Regions from separate parts of the Lactobacillus porci genome, predicted to be linked through region 1. Evidence: predicted binding sites of a transcription regulator. Region 1 holds the regulator's gene; each other region holds the start of a gene.

Region 1 (3,622 bases):
GCTCCATTGACAGAACGGTCAAAGTCAGCCGGGCTCTTTGCCCGCCGGAAAGCTGGCTGACCTTCTTGTCGATGTCCTTGGCCGTGAACAGGAAGGAGGCCAGAATGGAGCGGATGTCTTTTTCATCCATGTCTCGGTGCTTGTCCCAGATGGTGTCGATGACCGTCTTGGAGTAGTCCAGTCCCTGCAGTTCCTGGTCATAGTAGCCAATGTCCAGGCTGGCCCCGTACTTGATGGAGCCGCCTTTTGGCTCTAGCTGCTTGACGACCGTCTTCAGCAGGGTGGACTTGCCGATCCCGTTGGGGCCAATCACCGCGACCCGGTCGCCCTTGTTGATCTGGAAGTCGATGTCGCGTAGCATCACCTTGTCAGGGTAGCCGATGGTCAGGTCCTTGAGAATCAAGACTTCCTTGCCGGATGGTCTGGCGCTCTTGAAGCTGATCCGGACCTTGCCGGAATGCTTAGGCGGGTCAATCAGGTCCATCTTCTCCAGGGCCTTGCGGCGGCTTTGGGCCTGCTTGGTCGTGGAGGCTCTGACGATGTTCTTTTGGATGAACTCTTCCTGGCGCTTGATTTCCTCCTGCTGCTTCTCAAAGGCAGCTTCCTGCTGCTGGTCGCGCAGCTCGCGCTGGGCCAGGTATTGGCTGTAGTTGCCCTTGAAAATGGTCAAAGCCCCGTGGTTCAGCTCAAAGATCTGCGTGGCCAGGTGGTCCAGGAAGTACTGGTCGTGGGAGACCGTGACGATGGCGCCAGGGTAGTTCTTCAAGAAGGCTTCCAGCCAGTCCAGGGTGTCCAGGTCCAGGTAGTTGGTCGGTTCGTCCAAAAGCAGCAAAGGCGGCTTCTTAAGCAGGAGCTTGACGAAGCTCAAGCGGGTCTTCTCCCCGCCAGACAGGCTGGCAATCTGCTTTTGCCAAGCAGCCTGCGGAAAGTTGAAGCCGTTGAGCATGGACTTCATTTCGGCCTGGTAGGTATAGCCGCCGGCCTGTTCAAAACTGAACTGGGCCTGGTCAAGCTTCTTGAGCAGGTCCTGGTCTTCTGGATGGTCAGCGACCGCGTACTGCAGCTGCTCCAGCTGCTTGCCTTGGTCAATCAGGGGCTGGAAGACCGTAATCATTTCATCCCAGATGGACTTTGACTCGTCAAAGTCGTGCTCCTGGGCAATATAGCCCAGCTCAATCCCCTTGTTGACCGTAAATTCGCCGTGGGTCGCTTCCTGCTTGCCGGTCATGATTTTCAACAGGGTGGTCTTGCCGACCCCGTTGGGGCCAACCAGGCCGATCCGGGCGTTGTTTTCAATTGTAAAGTTTACGTTGCTGAATAATGGAGTCGCGCCAAAGCGCTGCTCCAAGTCATGTCCTTGTGCAATTATCATATCTTTTTTCACCTTGTCACATTCTATCATACAGTAGGATTATAAAGGAAAAAGATTGAATTTTATTTTGTGAAAAAGGTCCTATTTTTTGTGTAAAAGCAAATATTGTGAAATTGCATCTTGTCAACTGACGGGAAAAACTATTATTATAATAAGTGATTGATTAGAGATTCACATTCACAAGACAAATGAAATGGGAGGCTTTTTATGAGCAAAATTAAGATTCCCAAGGCTACGGCAAAACGCTTGCCGCTCTACTACCGCTACTTGCTGCTCTTAAATGATGAAGGCAAAGACAAGGTTTCCTCAACTGAACTGGCGGAAGCAGTGCAGGTAGACAGCGCCTCCATCCGGCGCGACTTTTCCTACTTTGGGGCCTTGGGCAAGCGGGGCTATGGCTATGACGTCAAGAACCTGCTGAGCTTTTTCAAGAAGATTCTGAACCAGGACACCTTGACCAACGTGGCCCTGGTCGGGGTCGGCAACCTGGGCCATGCCCTGTTGAACTACAACTTCAAGCGCAGCAACAATATCAGAATTTCCTGCGCCTTCGACATCAACCCCGAGATTACCGGCAAGATCATGCAGGGCGTGCCGGTCTACTCCATGGAGGAAATGAAGAAGCAAATTGCTGACCAGCAGATCCGCATCGCGATCCTGACCGTTCCCCAGTCCACGGCCCAAAAGACGGCGGATGAAATGATTGAAGCCGGCATCAAGGGGATCATGAACTTTACCCCGATCCGTTTGTCTGCGCCAAGCGGCGTGCGGATCCAGAACGTGGACCTGGCTACGGAGCTGCAGACTTTGATCTACTTCCTTGATTCCGACCAGCTGGCCGAAAAACAGGCTGAAAATGAGCAAAATAAATAGACAAATGGCACTTTTTAGCACTCGAAGCTAAAAAGTGCTATTTTTTTCTTGCATTCTTTGCAAAAAGGGCTTATTATCATACTTGTAAGTTAGCACTTGGAAAACACGAGTGCTAAACACTTTGATTAAGACTATTATTTCAGGAGGGACAAACGTGTTACAACCAATTGGAGATCGCGTGATCGTTGAAGTTAAGAAAGAAGAAGAACAAACCGTTGGTGGCATCGTACTTGCTTCCAACGCTAAGGAAAAGCCAACCCAAGGCAAGGTTGTTGCCGTAGGTGCTGGCGCTTATGCTGAAAACGGCAGCAAGCTTCCTATGACCGTCCAAGAGGGCGATGAAGTCGTATACGACAAGTATTCTGGCACCAAGGTTAAGTATGAAGGCCAAGAATACTTGGTATTGCACGAAAAAGACATTTTGGCAATCGTTAAATAATTTAAGGAGTGCAGATAAAAGATGGCAAAAGACATTAAGTTTTCAGAAGACGCAAGACGTTCACTTTTAAACGGGGTTGACAAGCTGGCCAACACGGTTAAGACCACTTTGGGGCCTAAGGGCAGAAACGTAGTTTTGGAACAAAGCTATGGCAATCCAACCATCACCAATGACGGCGTAACCATCGCCAAGGCCATTGAATTGAAAGACCACTACGAAAATATGGGGGCCAAGCTGGTTGCGGAAGCTGCTTCAAAGACCAACGACATCGCCGGTGACGGTACGACGACGGCTACGGTTTTGACCCAAGCAATCGTTCAAGAAGGCATGAAGAACGTCGTTGCCGGGGCTAACCCAGTTGGCATCCGCCGCGGGATTGAAAAGGCCACCAAGGCTGCCGTAGACGAATTGCACAAGAACAGCCACGAAGTTTCCAGCCGGGACCAAATTGCCCAAGTTGCTTCTATTTCAAGTGCTTCAAGCGAAGTCGGCAACCTGATCGCTGACGCCATGGAAAAGGTCGGCAACGACGGCGTCATCACCATCGAAGACTCCCGCGGGATTGAAACTGAATTGAGCGTCGTTGAAGGGATGCAATTCGACCGCGGCTACCTGTCACAATACATGGTAACTGACAACGACAAGATGGAAGCCGACTTGGAAAATCCATACATCTTGATCACTGACAAGAAGATCTCCAATGTCCAAGACATTCTGCCATTGCTGCAAGGCATCGTTCAACAAGGCCGTGCCCTCTTGATCATTGCTGACGACGTAACTGGCGAAGCTTTGCCAACCTTGGTCTTGAACAAGATCCGCGGGACCTTCAACGTCGTTGCCGTTAAGGCTCCTGGCTTTGGTGACCGCCGCAAGGAACAACTGGCTGACATCGCTGCCTTGACTGGCGGTACGGTCATCTCAGACGACCTTGGCCTGGA
Region 2 (3,622 bases), on a different contig from region 1:
GTAGCCTACCAGGTCTGGCCGATACTTCTTGATGATTTCCTGTGAAGCCCCGAAGCCGCCAGTTGCCAAGATGACTGCCTTAGCCGCGATCTGCTTGGTCCCGTTGACTTCAATGCCCACGATCCGCTTGTCTTCATCCTGCAAGAGCTTGGTGATCTTGGCTTCATTGAAGACGGGAATGTCTTCCTTTTGAATGTTCTTCAAGAGCCCTTCGACCAGGTAGCCGCCAACTGGGGCAGTTGATGCTGGCCGGTGGGCCCGCTTTTGGCTCATCCCTCCGGTAATGGTCAGGTCGGTCAGCGCGATTTCATGCTCAGCCAGCCAGTCGACCGCCAAAGGAGCGTGGTCGACAAAGTAGCGCAGCATTTCCCGGTCGTTCAAGCGGCCGCCGCCCTGCAAGGTTTCCTTGTAAAAGTCTTCCTTGCTGTCGATGATGCCGTGGTCGTATTGGACCAGAGACTCAGCCGCGTTCATGCCGGATGAGGCCTTGCTGGTGTTGCCGCCAAGCTTGGCGTTTTTTTCAAAAACAGCCACGCTGGCGCCTAATTCATGGGCCTGCAGGGCCGCGGAGAGGCCAGTCCCGCCGGCGCCGATTACGACAACGTCGTATTCGCTGTCAGCTTCGTTAATCTTCTTTGCTTCGTATACAAATTTAGCCATAGTTGCAAATTCTCCTGCTCAGTGTGAGCTTATTCTTCAGGCTTGGTCCGGTCGACGTTGGTCATGGCCATGTAGTCCATCCATTCGTCGTATTGTTCTTCAGTCACCTTGCCGCTCTTGAGGGCCGCTTCCTTCAAGGTCATCCCTTCCTTTTGCGCGGTTTGGGCGATTACGGCTGCTTCGTGGTAGCCAATCTTTGGTGACAAGGCAGTTACCGTCATCAATGAGTTTTCAAGGAGGTCATCCATGCGCTGCTCGTTGACGGTCAAGCCGTGGATCATCTTGTCAGCAAAGCCAGTGATGGTGCCAGTCAGGATGTCAGCTGATTCCAGGAAGGCCGCAATCATAACCGTCTTGAAGACGTTCATTTCAAAGTTGCCTTGACTGGCCGCGAAGTTGATGGTCACATCGTTGCCCAAGACGCGGGCAACCGCCATGGTTACGGCTTCAGCCTGGGTCGGGTTGACCTTGCCTGGCATGATTGATGAGCCTGGTTCGTTGGCAGGGATGTTGAGCTCGCCGTAGCCGGCACGTGGGCCGGAAGCCAGGAAGCGGATGTCTTGGGCGATCTTGAACATATCGTTGGCCAAGGTCTTCAAAGCCCCGTGCATAACGCTCAAAGCTGAGTGGTGAGCCAGGCCCCAGAACTTGTTGGTTTCAACCTTGAATTCGTGCCCGTAGACTTTGGACAGCTTGCCGGCGATGGCTTCAGTCATCCCAGGAGCTGCGTTCAAGCCAGTCCCGACAGCCGTCCCGCCGATCGCCAACTCGTAAAGGCTTGGCTTCAATTCTTGGATGTAGGCCAGGTCATGCTTCAAGGCTGAGATGTAGCCAGAGACTTCCTGGCCAAAAGTCAAAGGAGTTGCGTCTTGCAGGTGAGTGCGGCCGACCTTGACCGTCTTCCAGTACTTGTTCTGCTTGACCTTGAGCTCGTCGATCAGGTGCTGGATGGCTGGTTCCAGCTTGTCGATGGCTTCAACGGCAACGATATTCATGGCCGTTGGGTAGGTGTCGTTTGAACTTTGGCCGCGGTTGACGTCGTCGTTAGGCAGGATGTTCAAGCCTGGGTGCAGCTTGTTGGCCAAGTTGGCAACGACTTCGTTGACGTTCATGTTGGTTTGGGTGCCTGAGCCGGTTTGCAAAACGTGCAATGGGAAGTCCTTGCGCAGGCTTTCGTCATCAAGGGCCAGCAATTGATCGATGGCTTCTTCGATGGCTTGCCCCTTTTCAGCAGGCTCATCGCCAACTTCAACGTTTGATTCAGCAGCAGCCTTCTTCAAGTGCAGGAAGGCGCGAATGATGGCCAAAGGCATCAATTCGCCTGATGGGAAGTTGTTGCGGCTTCTTTCAGTCTGTGGGCCCCAAAGAGCTTCCTTAGGGATCTTCACTTCACCAATCGTGTCTGATTCAATGCGGTATTCTTGTTCTGACATCTCTGTTTCTCCTTACAAACGAACTTTAAACATTGCTTTTGTTAATTGCATTATATAACGGCCTTTTTTAATTTTGTTAAAAAACACACAATTTTTAGCAGTTTTTTCAAGAATTTAAACCGGACTCAGTTCTTTAAAGTTTGCCCATTTTTTGGTCATTTTTGTTAAAATACAAAAGTCTTCAAATTAAAGTAAGCGCTTAATATCGGCTTCAATATTTTTGGGAAAGACCAGCAGGCTTTTTTCTTGGCCTGCTTTCGGCAAGTGAATGAAAAAGGTAACTTGTGAAATGTTCATTTGAATCTCCCACTTTAGCTGGGCTCTTTTTTCATAAGTGCCGCTTGCTTTCATCTGGAGCTTTTTATTAAAAAAACAAATTCAATAGATTGACTTTAGTGATAAACTAAAGCTTAGATTTCTTGATTGGAGAGAATAAATTGCAAGATAAGTTAGAAAAACTGCCCGACGGCTGGCACAAGGCTTTTGCAACCTTGTGGCTGGGGAACTTGATCACGGGGATGGGCTATTCCATGACCATGCCGTTCGTGTCGCTGTTCATCGCTGATCTGGGCCACTACAGCAAATTCGAGATCAGCATGTATTCCGGCCTGGCTTTTGCCGTGACCTTTATCACCCAAGCCATTATGTCGCCCATCTGGGGCTCCCTAGCCGACCGCAAGGGACGCAAGCTGATGTGCCTGCGGGCTTCCGGCGTGATGGCTTTAACCATTTCTTTGACCGGTCTGGCCATGAATGCCGGCTATATCGTGCTCATGCGGGCCATTCAAGGCTGCTTTTCTGGCTACATCAACAACGCCACGGCGCTGATGGCCGGCGAGACGCCCCACCGCAAGAGCGGCTGGGTCATGAGTCAGATGATGACCGCCAGCACCGCGGGCAACCTGATCGGGCCAATCCTGGGCGGGGCCTTGTCCAGCTTTTTTGGCAACCTGCTGGGCGGAGCCTGGGGCTACCGGGTTCCCTTCTTTATTACCGGCTTTTTGATGGCGATGGTCTTTTTGGCAACATTGCTGTTCGTTCATGAAGACTTCAAGCCAGTAAAAAAGGCAGAAATGCGGCCAATGAAGGATATTATGGCCACTTTGCCCAACCTGCAGCTGATTATCGTCATGTTCGTGACTACTATGCTGGTTCAATCCGCCAACATGTCTATCGACCCGATCGTTTCCTTATATGTCAAATCCATGATGCCAGGCGCGCAGAATATTGCCTTTATTGCCGGGGTCGTGGCCGCGACGCCAGGTCTGGGGACCTTGGCCGCCTCATCGTATATTGGCCATAAGATGGACCAGATTGGACCGCTGAAGATTTTGCGCCTGGGGCTACTGGCCGGCGCCCTGCTCTTCGTGCCCATGGCCATCACCCACTCCCCGTGGGCCCTGGCCGCTTGGCGCTTTTTGCTGGGGATGGCTAGCGCGGGGATGATGCCCGCCGCGCAGACCGTTCTGACTTTGAACACGCCACCTGAATCTTTTGGCCGGATTTTTTCCTATAATCAGTCCTTCCAG
Region 3 (3,622 bases), on a different contig from region 1:
TCTATTTGCTCTGGTTCATGTTCTTCATCAGCATCACCTGCGGGATCTCCCTGGTTTCTGCCGCTTCACCAATGGCTCAGGAACTGACTGGGATGAACGTTTCGACCGCGGCCGTCATGGTCGGCATCATCGGCCTCTTCAACGGCTTTGGCCGTCTGGTCTGGGCTACTCTGTCCGACTACATTGGCCGGCCACTGACTTACAGCCTGATCTTTGTCGTTGATATGGCCATGTTCGTGATCTTGATCTTCACCCATTCACCATTCATCTTCGCGGCTGCCCTCAGCCTGCTGATGTCCTGCTACGGGGCTGGCTTCTCAGTTATCCCGGCCTACCTGGGCGACGTCTTCGGGACCAAGGAACTGGGTGCCATCCACGGGTCAATCCTGACTGCCTGGGCTGCTGCCGGCATGGTTGGGCCACTCCTGCTCTCCTTCACTCACGAAGTCCTGAAGAGCTACTACGTTACTTTAGCCGCCTTCATCATCTTGGCTGGTCTGGCCTTGGGCGTTTCCGTCCTGGTTCAGCGCGAATTCGCCAAGCTGACTGACGCGGTTGAAGACTAAACTTAATTTCTGAATCTTAACAGCTTTTGCTCAGATAGCCTTGCTCCATGGATCTGTTGGTCCATGGAGTTTTTTTGCCAAAAAAAGGCGCTATTTAATGTTTAGAACTATAATTGAAGAAGAGAAATGGTTAAAGGGAGGGAAAATCATGAGGCTTCCGGACAAGCTGCGCGACCTGCGCAAGAAACATGGCTTAAGCCAAAAAGAATTAGCCGACAAAATCGGTGCCAGCAGCTTTGAAGTGGTCGGCTGGGAAAACGGCGAAAGCGTGCCTGATATTTCCTATATTGCCAAGCTGGCCGACCTGTACGGCGTTTCGCCTGACTTCCTGCTCAAAGACGACAAGCAGGAAGGGCAGACTATTGAAGCCGACGAAGAGCAGGACCAGTCAAAGAAAAAGGCGGCTGATCCTAAGCGCCTGGGCAAGATCAACAGCATCTACTGGACCATCGTGATCGCGGTCTACTTCTTGGTCAGCATCGCTAGCGGCCGCTGGACCAGCAGCTGGAGCATCCTGCTCTTGGGCGGCGCCATCTGGCTGATCGCGGCCGGCTTTCACTGGGTCAATTCGACTAAATAATTAAGGAGCTGCTTCTTAATCAGAAGCCAGCTCCTTTTGCTTTGCTATATATTGTTGGATGCCATGATGTAGAAGGTCAGCAGGGCCATGACAATAATGGCAATTGCCAAAGCCAAGACGGCAGCCGCGATGAAATTGAGGCCATGCTTGCTAAAAGTCATCAGCAAAATGTCAGACAGGAACATCCCCGCAAAACATGTGATCCAAGCCGCTGCATTTGCATAGCCAAGATGCGAGAGCAACAGAATCACTTGCAACGATCCAGTCAGACAAACTACGATCGTCCAATATATCTTGGGCGGATACATATGAGACAAGCGATCCCGTATTTTCTTCATTTTTCCATTTTCTCCTTAGTAAAAATCTCATCCTGTTACATCTAGATTATAGGCTTTTTGTGAAAATGGTAACAAAAAGTCAAATTTATTTTTTGCCTCTGAACCTGATACAATTAAGGCAAAATACTTCAGAAAGCAGGGAAAGCATGCTGAAAGACGGCCTCTATGAACAAATCATCAACCAAGACATCCTGGATCAGCTGGCACAGCTGGACAAGGACCACTACCAGATTACTTTGGACAAGCTGAATGCCGATGACGCCCGCAAGCTCCTGACCATCTACCTGTCCCAGGTCATCCGCTCAGGCCTGCACTACCTGCGCGACAGCTTCAAGTCAGGCCAGGACAAGGAAGCCCTCTTGGCTCAGATCCGCCTGGCCAACTCGATCGTTGACCAGGTTGCCCAGCATACCAAAGAGGCTGACTATCAGGACCTGCAGATTCTGGAAAAGGGCGAGATCCTGACCTCCATCTATCAGAAGATGAGCCGGGCCCAGAAGATCAGCCCAATCCGCCCCAAGACCTCTCTGGTGGAGAATGCCCTATTTACCGGGAGCAAGAATGAGCCCAGCATGCTCAGCGAAATCAAGAAGGAAATCGCCTCCTCCGACCAGGTCGATCTCTTGGTCTCCTTCATCAAGTGGTCCGCCATCCGGCCGCTTTTGGGCGACCTGACGGCTTTCTGCCAAAAAGGCCACCACCTGCGGGTGATCGCGACGACCTACACCCAGGCCACCGACTACAAGGCCATCTTGACCCTGAGCCAGCTGCCCAATGCCACCGTCAAGATCAACTACGAAACCCAGCACGCCCGCCTGCACGCCAAGTCCTATCTTTTTAAAAGGGAGACTGGCTTTTCCACGGCCTATATCGGCTCATCCAACTTGTCGAATGCCGCGCTGACCACGGGCCTTGAATGGAACGTCAAGGTGACCGAGCAGGAGTCCTTTGACATCGTCAACAAGTTCGCCGTTTCTTTTGAAAGCTACTGGAACGACCCCTCTTTTGAGACTTTTGACCCTCAAAGCAAAAGCTGCCGGCAAAAGCTGCAAACGGAGCTGAACAAGCAAGTCCAGACCGACTTCCACTTGGAAAGCAGCATCCGTCCCTACAGCTACCAGCAGGAGATCCTGGACCAGCTGCAGGCTGAACGGGAAGTCTACGGCCATTATAAAAATCTCCTCGTCGCCGCCACCGGGGTGGGGAAGACCGTCATCGCCGCCTTTGACTTCAAGCGCTATTTGGAGAAGCATCCCGATGCCCGCCTCCTCTTCGTTGCCCACCGGCAGGAAATCCTGGAGCAGAGCCGGCAGCAGTTCCGCGAGGTCCTCAACGACTTCAATTTTGGCCAGCTCTTCGTCGGCCAGTACAAGCCTGACTCTGTCGACCAGCTCTTTACCTCAATCCAGTCCTTCAACTCCGGCAAAATGGCCGACCTTTTGCCAAGCGACTACTACGACTTCATCATCGTCGATGAGTTCCACCACGCGGCCGCCAAGTCCTACCAGCAATTGCTCAGCCACTTTCAGCCCAAGATCCTGCTAGGCCTGACCGCCACCCCGGACCGGATGGACGGGCAGGACATTTTGCAGTACTTCGATGGGCGCGTCGCCGCCGAAATGCTGCTGGGCGAGGCCATCGACCGCCAGCTGCTCTGCCCCTTCCAGTATTTCGGGGTCACCGACAATGTCGACTACTCCAAGCTCAAGTGGAGCCGGGGCCAGTATGAGATCAGCGAGCTGGAAAACGTCTATACCGCTGACGACGCCCGGGCCAAGCTGGTCCTCAAGAACGTCCAGCGCTATTGCAATGACTTAAGTGATGTCAAGGGACTGGGCTTTTGCGTAAGCGTCAAGCACGCCGAATTCATGGCCGCCCGCTTCAACCAAGCCGGCATCAAGTCCGCTGCCTTGTCTGGGCAAAGCAACCAGGCCGACCGCCACCAGGCCAAAAGCGACCTAACCGCGGGCAAGCTCAAGTTTATTTTTGTCGTGGACCTGTACAACGAAGGGGTGGACATCCCCTGCGTCAATACCATCCTCTTCCTGCGGCCAACCCAGAGCCCGACAGTCTTCCTCCAGCAGCTGGGCCGGGGCTTGCGGCTCAGCCCGGGCAAGGACTGCCTGACGGTCCTGGAC

What was found. Region 1 encodes Rex, which represses fermentation and respiration genes when NADH is low (regulators of the CRP and FNR family bind a similar motif). Its sites were predicted from a motif close to TTGTGAANTANTTCACAA; they were not measured.
Region 2: the regulator Rex is predicted to act here: its motif matches at 2,167-2,184, upstream of FYJ62_RS03565 (class II fumarate hydratase).
Region 3: the regulator Rex is predicted to act here: its motif matches at 1,542-1,559, upstream of FYJ62_RS08780 (DUF3427 domain-containing protein).

The regions. Positions count from the first base shown of each region.
Region 1 is NZ_VUMX01000009.1:32,378-35,999, reverse strand. It holds gene FYJ62_RS04565 (ABC-F family ATP-binding cassette domain-containing protein) at 1-1,372, opposite strand, end outside; gene FYJ62_RS04560 (redox-sensing transcriptional repressor Rex) at 1,580-2,245, shown strand; gene groES (co-chaperone GroES) at 2,400-2,684, shown strand; gene groL (chaperonin GroEL) at 2,706-3,622, shown strand, end outside.
Region 2 is NZ_VUMX01000007.1:971-4,592, reverse strand. It holds gene FYJ62_RS03570 (flavocytochrome c) at 1-660, opposite strand, end outside; gene FYJ62_RS03565 (class II fumarate hydratase) at 690-2,093, opposite strand; gene FYJ62_RS03560 (hypothetical protein) at 2,280-2,444, opposite strand; gene FYJ62_RS03555 (MFS transporter) at 2,531-3,622, shown strand, end outside.
Region 3 is NZ_VUMX01000029.1:3,612-7,233, forward strand. It holds gene FYJ62_RS08765 (L-lactate MFS transporter) at 1-566, shown strand, start outside; gene FYJ62_RS08770 (helix-turn-helix domain-containing protein) at 715-1,146, shown strand; gene FYJ62_RS08775 (hypothetical protein) at 1,191-1,484, opposite strand; gene FYJ62_RS08780 (DUF3427 domain-containing protein) at 1,631-3,622, shown strand, end outside.